DNA from 4 places in the Streptomyces sp. NBC_00691 genome. Region 4 is predicted to be linked to each of the others. Evidence: riboswitches for the same ligand, from Rfam matches in the RefSeq annotation. Region 4 holds a riboswitch; each other region holds the start of a gene.

Region 1 (2,191 bases), 2.3 Mb from region 4:
CTCATCGGGCCGGGTGGAGCTGGGCCGCCAGCTTGTCGACGGCCCCGGGAACGCGGACGCCGAGGACGGTGTCGGAGAGCGGCATCACGGCGAACCGGCGGTTCTTGATCGCGGGGACGTCCTTGAGGGCCGGGTCGTCGAGGAGCCGCTTCTTCTTCTGTTCGACGGTGGTGGAGCCGTAGTCGTAGATGACGACGACCTCGGGCTTGCGGGCGACGACCTGTTCCCAGGTGGCGTCGCCGAAGGCCTTGTCGAGGTCGGCGAAGACGTTGCGGCCGCCGGCGCGGGTGATCAGCTCGTTGCCGATGCCCTTGCCGCCGGCGGTGAACGCGGTCTTGTCGCCGCTGTCGTAGACGAAGACGGAGACGGGTGCGGTGCCCTTGAGGCGCTTCCCGGTGGCGGCGACGGTGGCCTTCGCCTCCCGGACCCATGTGTCGGCCCGGTCGGCGACGCCGAACGTCCGCCCGATCTCGCCGACTTCGCGGTAGAGGTCGTCGACGGAGGGCGAACCGGACGGGCAGTACTCGGTGTTGAGCCGGGTGTCGATGCCGGAGCGCTTCAGGTCGTCGCGGCTCCGGCCGTCCTTGCTCGCGAAGGCGGAGGAGTAACCGCCGTACACGAAGTCGGGGTTCGCGGCGAGCAGGGCCTCCTTGGAGGGGTACTCCTTCGCGAGGACGGGGACGGAGTCGTAGGCCTTCTTGTAGGCGGGGAGGATCGCGTCGTCGAGGTAGGCCGTGCCGACGAGGGACTTCTCCAGGCCGAGGGCGAGCATGACCTCGGTGACGTGCTGGTTCATGGTGACCGCGCGCTTCGGCGGAGCCTCGAAGGTCGTCTTCACACCGCAGTTGGAGACGGTGTACGGGAATCCCGGGGCGGCCTTGGCGGCGGGGCCGTCCGGCGCGGAGGCCGAGCAGGCGGCGAGCAGCGGAAGCAGGGCGGCGGCGGACAGCAGGGGCGTCAGGGGCAGCCGGGTGCGACGGGGCCAGGACATGACGGAACGTGCCTCCTCCGGGGATTTCCACGTCCCCGATCGGTGGTGAGAAGGCGGCAGGTCAGTTCCTGGCTTCCGCCTCCCGGAGGAGACGGTCACAGTGGCGGGACCGTGCCGGATTCGCACCGGCTTCCTGGGTCCTGCCGCCCGTAGGTCCCGGCCAGTGTCTCAGGCGTCGTACTCCTCGACGACCTTGACCTCTTCCTCCGTCACGACGCCCTCGACGATGGTGAAGGAGCGGAACTGGAAGGGGCCGGCGCCGTCGCTGTCGGCGGTGGAGACGAGGACGTAGTGGGCCTGGGGCTCGTTGGCGTACGAGATGTCCGTGCGGGACGGGTAGGCCTCGGTCGCGGTGTGCGAGTGGTAGACGATGACGGGCTCCTCGTCCCGGTCGTCCATCTCGCGGTAGAGCTTGAGCAGGTCCGCGGAGTCGAACTCGTAGAAGGTGGGCGAGCGGGCGGCGTTGAGCATCGGGATGAACCGCTCGGGGCGGCCGGTGCCGACCGGGCCCGCGACCACGCCGCAGGCCTCGTCGGGGTGGTCCGCGCGGGAGTGTTCCACGATCTGGTCGTACAGAGCCCGGGTGATGGTCAGCATGCCGACAGGATAAGCCGACGGGCCGCTCCGTACCGGGGAGTGGTACGGAACGGCCCGTATGCCGAGACGATCGAGGTCAGAGCCGTTTGGGGACGACCCGGGCCGACCGCCCGCGGGGTCCGTCAGGACCGCTTGGCGAAGGCCGCGCCCTCGGGGTTGCGGGACTTCAGGACCAGGTAGGAGACGCCGAGGATGAGACCCCAGACCGGGGCGGCGTACAGCGAGACCCGGGCGCCCTCGTCGATGCCCATCATCACGATGACCATGCCGATGAAGAGGAGCGCGAACCAGCTGGTGTACGGGGCTCCCGGGGCCTTGAAGGTGGACTCGGGGAGCTCGCCGCGGTCGGCCTTGGCCCGGTAGCGGATCTGGCAGACCAGGATCATGATCCAGGCCCACATGCCGGAGATGGTGGCGAAGGAGACCACGTACTCGAAGGCCTTGCCCGGGGCGACGTAGTTGATCCAGACGCCGACCAGCATCAGCGAGGCCGAGAAGGTCAGGCCGAGCAGCGGGGTGCCGCTCTTGGTGAGCTTGGTGAAGACCTTCGGGCCCTGGCCGTTGAGCGCGAGGTCGCGCAGCATGCGGCCGGTGGAGTACATG
Region 2 (2,191 bases), 1.1 Mb from region 4:
CAGATGCCGGCCGTCACGACGCTCTTGCCGGCGTCGGACGTGGTCCCGGCGACGAGCAGTCCCCCACCCCTCATGCGTTCCTCCGCTTCCGGGTCGACGCGGCCAGGGCGCCGATGATGATCCGGCCGCCCGCACAGGCGGCCAGAGTGAGTCCGGTGACCCGGCGCGACAGGCGTACGGCCCGGTCGATGTCGGTCACCTCGACGGCCCGCCCCTCACCGTTGAGCACCGGCCGGTACTCGACGCGGCCGCCGTACGACAGGGTGCCCCCGAGGCGGACGCCGAGGGCGCCCGCGAAGGAGGCCTCGACGGGGCCCGCGTTGGGGCTGGGGTGCTGCGCCGCGTCGGACCGCCAGGCCCGCAGCGCACCGCGCGGGTCTCCGCCGGCGACGGTCGCGAGGACGGCCGTCAGCCGGGCCCCGGGCCAGCCGGCCACGTCGTCGAGCCGGGCCGAGGCCCAGCCGAAGCGGCGGTGGCGCGGCGACCTGTGGCCGACCATCGCGTCGAGGGTGTTGACGGCCCGGAAGCCGAGGAGGCCGGGCACGCCCGCGACCGCGCCCCAGAAGAGGGCGCCGACCACGGCGTCGGAGGTGTTCTCGGCGACCGATTCGACGACCGCGCGGGCCATCGCGGGCCCGTCCAGGGACTGCGGGTCGCGCCCGCAGAGATGCGGCAGCCGCTCCCGGGCCACGTCCAGGTCCCCGGCGGCGAGCGCGCCGCCGATCGCGCGGGCCTCCCGCCCCAGGGTCGTACCGCCGACGACGGCCCACACGGAGGCGGCGGTCAGGGCGACGGCGGCGGCCGGCCGGTTCCGTACGGCCCGGGCGGCGAGCGCTCCGACGGCGACGGCGGAGCCGGCGCAGACGGCGGTGTGCAGGGCGCCCCAGCCGCGGTGGTCGTGGTGGAGGCGGTTCTCGACCGCGGCGGCCGCCCGGCCGAACGCGGCGACGGGATGTCCGCGGCGGGGATCGCCGACGAGCAGGTCGAGGGCGAGACCCGCGGCCGCTCCGTACGCGAATCCGTTCGGGGAAAGACGGCTGGCACTGCTGCGGCCGGGCATGGCGCATGTCCTCACTCAGGGTCCGCGCCCTGGATCGACGTGACCGGCGGCGAGAGTTCCTGACTCCCGGACCCCTCGGATCCGGTCACAGTGGCGGGACCGCGCCGGATTCGCACCGGACTTCCTCTGCTGCCGCCGTAATGGCCTCGGCAGTCCACCACGGCCCGAGAACAGCCGTCAACTCACCCTTGACCTGCATCGGGTCACTGTGCGAAGCACCACAAACACGACGGCGGGGCGGCCCGCACCCGAAGGTGCGGACCGCCCCGCCGGCCGGGCTCGGACCGTCAGGCGACGATCAGGTAGATGCCGTACGCGACGGCCGCCGCGCACAGGGCGAAGCAGGCGTAGGCGGAGGTACGGGCCAGGACCGCGGAGCCGCCGCGGGCGGCGGCCTCCTCCTGCTTGGTGAGGCCGACGATGCCGAGGGAGAAGAGGCCCACGAGGGCGACGGTCGCCACGAGGCTGACTCCGAAGACGGAGCCGAGAGCTGCCCAGTCGATCTTCATGTCGTTGGTTCCTTAGACCGTGGCGGCGGGGGCCGGGGGAGCGGTCGGGTCGGTGGGGGCCGGCGCGGGGATGGTGGCCTTGAGGTCTTCGTCCGTGACGGCGGCGAAGGAACCGGCGGCCGGCGGCGGGGTGACGGCCGCCATGGCCGTGGTCACGACGCCCGCGGGCTCGGCGTCGAGGTCGTCGGCGGTGACGTTGTGGTGGTCGACCGGCTTGCGGCGGGAGAGCGACCAGATGACGCCCGAGCCGGCGATCAGCAGGACCGCGACGGCGGCGATGCCCCAGGGGCCCTGCTTGGTGAGGAACTCGGCACCGGCACCGACCACGGCCGCGGCGGGCAGGGTCAGACCCCAGGCGACGAACATCCGGGTGGCGGTCGACCAGCGGACGACGCCGCCCTTGCGGCCGAGACCGGCACCCATCACGGCACCCGAGCAGGACTGGGTGGTGGAGAGCGAGAAGCCCAGGTGGGAGGAGGCGAGGATGACCGTCGCGGCGCTGGTCTGGGCGGCGAAGCCCTGCTGCGGCTGGAGGTCGGTGAGGCCCTTGCCCATGGTGCGGATGATGCGCCAGCCACCGAGGTACGTACCGAGGGCGATGGCGACACCGGCGGAGACGATG
Region 3 (2,191 bases), 4.5 Mb from region 4:
GAGCGGACCGGTGGCGGGGGCCCCGTCGAGCGGGGCGATCTGCCGCCGGTGGGCGACGGCGCCCCCGACAACTCGGTGGGGGCCGGTGGCTGAGACCCCCTGGGGCCCGCCGGGCCGCCGGAGGCACACTGCCCTCATGGACTTCACGATCAGGGCGGTACGGCCCGAGGAGTACGAAGCGCTCGGTGAACTCACCGCGGGGACCTATCTGGACGACGGACTGCTCGCGCACGGGGCGGAGGACGCGTATCTGCACGTGCTCCGGGACACGGCCCGGCGGGCGCGCGAGAGCGAGGTGCTCGTCGCCGAGGACGCCGACGGGCGGCTGCTCGGCGGGGTGACCTTCGCCACCGGCTCGACCCCGTGGGCGGACATCGCGGTCGAGGGCGAGGCCGAGTTCCGGATGCTCGTGGTCTCCCGGGAGGCCCGTGGGCGAGGCGTCGGAGAGGCCCTCGTACGGGCCTGCATCGAGCGGGCGAGGGCCCTCCCGGAGTGCCGCCGCATCGTGCTGTCCACGGACGCCACGATGGTCTCCGCACACCGGATCTACGACCGTCTGGGCTTCGTCCGCACCCCGGACCGGGACTGGGAGCCGATCCCCGATCACCGCCTGCGTACCTACTCCTTGGAGTTCTGAGCCGGGGGGCGACACAACATGTGGGGGGTGCCGCAAGCGGCGCCCCCCACATGTATGCTCATGCTCGCTGTCGACGCAGGGGAATCCGGCGCGAATCCGGAACTGTCCCGCAACGGTGTGCTTCGTACGGATACGACATATTCGGGCGAGGTGAGTCCGAGGACCTGCCGACAGCGCATCCGGTCCGTCCGTTCCGGGTGCCAACGACGTCCGGGCCTCGCGGAGTGGGCCGGTGGAAGCGTCGCGTCCGGCGTTACGGATGCCCGCATGCCCGCCTTCCCCCGCCGCGGCCCCGAGCCGAGCGAGGGAGAGCCCCCACGTGACCATCGCGCCCGCCGATCCGGCTTCCGCCGAGGCTTCCGCGGTCGAGAGCGACGGCCCCGGGACCGTGCTGCTGCGGACCCTGACCGACCTCACCGCCGATCTCGCCGACACCGACCCCGGCAAGGTGGCCGCCGCCGCGCTCCGCGGCCGCAGCGCCGTGGCGGACGAGGCGGAACTGCGCGAGCTGGCCACGGAGGCGGCCGCCGGTCTGATCGCCGAGGACCCGGCGTACTCCCGGCTCGCCGCCCGGCTCCTGACGATCACCATCGCCGACGAGGCCGCGAGCCAGGGCTCGTACCGCTTCTCGGCCTCCGTCGCCGTCGGTCACCGCGAGGGTCTGATCGCCGACCGCACCGCCGCGTTCGTGGCGCTGCACGCCGAGCGGCTCGACGCGACGATCGACGCGGCCGCCGACGACCGCTTCGGCTACTTCGGCCTGCGCACCCTCTACTCGCGCTACCTGCTGCGCCACCCGATCACCCGCAAGGTGATCGAGACCCCGCAGCACTTCATGCTCCGCGTGGCCTGCGGCCTCGCCGAGGACGACAGCGTCCGCGCGCTCGACGAAGTCACCGCCCTCTACCGCCTGATGAGCCGGCTCGACTACCTGCCGTCCTCCCCCACGCTCTTCAACTCCGGCACCCGCCACCCGCAGATGTCCTCCTGCTACCTCCTGGACTCCCCGCAGGACGAGCTGGACTCCATCTACGACCGCTACCACCAGGTGGCGCGCCTCTCGAAGCACGCGGGCGGCATCGGCCTCTCCTACTCCCGCATCCGCGCCCGCGGTTCGCTGATCCGCGGCACCAACGGGCACTCCAACGGCATCGTGCCGTTCCTCAAGACCCTCGACGCCTCCGTCGCCGCCGTCAACCAGGGCGGCCGCCGCAAGGGCGCCGCCGCCGTCTACCTGGAGACCTGGCACGCGGACATCGAGGAGTTCCTGGAGCTCCGCGACAACACGGGCGAGGACCAGCGCCGTACGCACAACCTGAACCTGGCGCACTGGATCCCGGACGAGTTCATGCGCCGCGTCAACGCCGACGCCGACTGGTCGCTGTTCTCCCCGGCGGACGTGCCCGAGCTGGTCGACCTGTACGGCGAGGAGTTCGACGCCGCCTACCACAAGGCCGAGGCCGCGGGCCTGGCCCGCAAGACGATGCCGGCCCGCGACCTGTACGGCCGGATGATGCGGACCCTGGCCCAGACCGGCAACGGCTGGATGACCTT
Region 4 (2,191 bases):
GCAGGGCGAACAGGGCCGACTCGATCTCCCCTGACGGCGGCTCGTAGAGCGGGCTGAACCACGGTTCGTAGTCCGGCTGGAGTTCCGTGATCGCGGTCTCGGCCTCCGCGTCGGCCCCCGTGAAGGGCTCCTCCTTGTGGTCCCCGAGTCCCAGCGCGAGCGGCAGGACCGCGAGCGCGACGACGACGAGCAGCAGCAGGGCGTTGATCTTCGCGTTCCGGCTCATCGCGCGATCGCCTCCTCGCGTCGCTCCGGCGTGCGCCCGGCGAGGACGCCGAGCCGGATCAGCTCGCCCTTGCTGGACTGGGTGAGCAGACGCATCACGAGCACGGTGAGCAGGCCCTCGCTGACCGCGAGCGGAATCTGCGTCACGGCGAAGATACCGCCGAACTTGGCGAGGGCGCCGGGGATGCCGCTGCCCGGGTCGGGGAAGGCGAGTGCCAGCTGGACGCTGGTGACGCAGTACGTGGACAGGTCGGCGACGAACGCGCCGAAGAAGACGGCGACCATCAGCGGCGCACCGAACCGGCGGAGCAGTGCGTAGGCCCCGTATCCCGCCCAGGGTCCGACGATCGCCATCGAGAAGACGTTCGCGCCGAGCGTGGTCAGCCCGCCGTGGGCGAGCAGCAAGGCCTGGAAGAGCAGCGTGATCGTCCCGAGGACGGCCATGATGGGCGGCCGGAACAGGATGGCACCGAGGCCCGTACCGGTGGGATGTGAACAACTCCCCGTCACGGAAGGCAACTTGAGTGCCGACAGGACGAACGTGAAGGCGCCGGCGGCGCCGAGCAGCAGGGTGGACTCAGGATGGGACCGCACTTCGCGGGTCAGCGCGCGGACTCCGTGGACGACGAACGGCGCGGACGCGACGCCCCAGGCGGCCGCGTGCACAGGGGGCAGATACCCCTCGGCTATATGCATGGTTGGGAGACCCTCTCCAGCACCTCGTGGATGGACAACGCACCCTGGCCGGTCTCCTGGCTGACGGTCATTCCGCCCGACTCCGCCTTCCCACACCACGCCGGTCTCCCGACGTGGTCCAGTGGCTTCCCCGAGGGTGTTCCCCGCGGGGGTGGAGCCGGACCTCCCGATCACAGTGGCGAGGGCCGCACCGGTACTGCACCGGTTTCCCGTACACCAAGGCCCTGTGACATTAGTGCGTTGACCAGGTACATCACAATGTGGGTGCTTGTAGGGTCCCCGCGGCGCCGCGCGGGAGCTCCCGGTTCCCGCTCCTGAGGGCGCTGGGCCTCCTCGATTCCCGCCGGTGGCGCCGCGGTCGTCCGGCGTTCCCGCCGGCGGTGCCGTGTACCTGCCGCTTTCCCGCCGCCTAGCTGTTCCTGGCGTTGCGTACGAGGGCCGCGATCGCACCAGGGGCCACGAGGACCGCTGCCACGAGTGCGCCGAGCAGCATGGGGTCGGGGCCGTCGTAGTCGGCCGACACCTCCGCGTTGGCGCCGAACAGGGCGGCGCCGATCACCAGCAGGGCCGAGACGCCGAGTACGCCCTTCGCCCACCCCCGGCGGGCGGACGGAGCGCGCAGGGGCACGAGTGCGACCAACAGCCACACCAGCGCGAAACCGACCATGATCGACAGACTGCCCATGTGCCCCTCCTTCACCACCTGGGCGGACCAGGTGGACCACGGGTGGACGCCGGCGCCCGGAGAGGCCCGGCAGCGCGGCCGTCTCATGGCCGCGACCTCCAAGAGTAGGTCGCACCCACGCGGCCACAGCGGCCGAGTTCCGGCCAAACGGCACCTGAAACCCGGCCACTTGAGGGGCCCCGCGCAGGTCCTGTGCCCTCACTCCTTGCGGTAGGCGTACGCCTCCGACGCTGCCGCCGCCACGGCGTCGAGGTCCCCGCCCGCGCTCGCCGTGACCAGGGCGGCGACCGTGCCCTCGACGAACGGCGCGTCCACGAGCCGGGCGCCCTCGGGCAGTTCGTCGCCCTCGGCGAGGAGGGCCTTCACGGTGAGCACCGCACTCCCCAGGTCGACCAGGATGGCCACACCGGAGCCCCGGTCGACGGCCTTCGCCGCCTCGGAGATCAGCTCGGAACTCGTCCCGAGGCCACCGTCGGGGGTCCCGCCGGCCGGGAGGACCGGAGCGAGGTCGCCGCCACCGGCGAGCCCCCTGGCCAGCTCGGCGACGGAGGCCGCGACGGCGGCGCTGTGCGAGACGAGCACGAT

Evidence for each region. Region 4 has a riboswitch for cobalamin ahead of OG392_RS03885 (energy-coupling factor ABC transporter permease). Riboswitches for the same ligand answer to the same signal wherever they lie in the genome.
Region 1: it holds a riboswitch for cobalamin, as region 4 does, so the genes downstream of both, OG392_RS14120 (ABC transporter substrate-binding protein) here and OG392_RS03885 (energy-coupling factor ABC transporter permease) in region 4, are expected to answer to the same signal.
Region 2: it holds a riboswitch for cobalamin, as region 4 does, so the genes downstream of both, OG392_RS09085 (cobalamin biosynthesis protein) here and OG392_RS03885 (energy-coupling factor ABC transporter permease) in region 4, are expected to answer to the same signal.
Region 3: it holds a riboswitch for cobalamin, as region 4 does, so the genes downstream of both, OG392_RS24345 (ribonucleoside-diphosphate reductase subunit alpha) here and OG392_RS03885 (energy-coupling factor ABC transporter permease) in region 4, are expected to answer to the same signal.

Annotation. Positions count from the first base shown of each region.
Region 1 is NZ_CP109007.1:3,136,488-3,138,678, forward strand. It holds gene OG392_RS14115 (FecCD family ABC transporter permease) at 1-5, opposite strand, end outside; gene OG392_RS14120 (ABC transporter substrate-binding protein) at 2-991, opposite strand; cobalamin riboswitch at 1,034-1,167, opposite strand; gene OG392_RS14125 (M67 family metallopeptidase) at 1,160-1,588, opposite strand; gene OG392_RS14130 (amino acid permease) at 1,711-2,191, opposite strand, start outside.
Region 2 is NZ_CP109007.1:2,018,643-2,020,833, reverse strand. It holds gene OG392_RS09090 (cobyric acid synthase) at 1-74, opposite strand, end outside; gene OG392_RS09085 (cobalamin biosynthesis protein) at 71-1,060, opposite strand; cobalamin riboswitch at 1,095-1,234, opposite strand; gene OG392_RS09080 (hypothetical protein) at 1,348-1,569, opposite strand; gene OG392_RS09075 (inorganic phosphate transporter) at 1,582-2,191, opposite strand, start outside.
Region 3 is NZ_CP109007.1:5,340,461-5,342,651, reverse strand. It holds gene OG392_RS24355 (hypothetical protein) at 1-93, shown strand, start outside; gene OG392_RS24350 (GNAT family N-acetyltransferase) at 137-637, shown strand; cobalamin riboswitch at 692-823, shown strand; gene OG392_RS24345 (ribonucleoside-diphosphate reductase subunit alpha) at 957-2,191, shown strand, end outside.
Region 4 is NZ_CP109007.1:878,186-880,376, reverse strand. It holds gene OG392_RS03890 (energy-coupling factor ABC transporter substrate-binding protein) at 1-226, opposite strand, end outside; gene OG392_RS03885 (energy-coupling factor ABC transporter permease) at 223-921, opposite strand; cobalamin riboswitch at 951-1,184, opposite strand; gene OG392_RS03880 (hypothetical protein) at 1,331-1,606, opposite strand; gene OG392_RS03875 (PTS-dependent dihydroxyacetone kinase phosphotransferase subunit DhaM) at 1,805-2,191, opposite strand, start outside.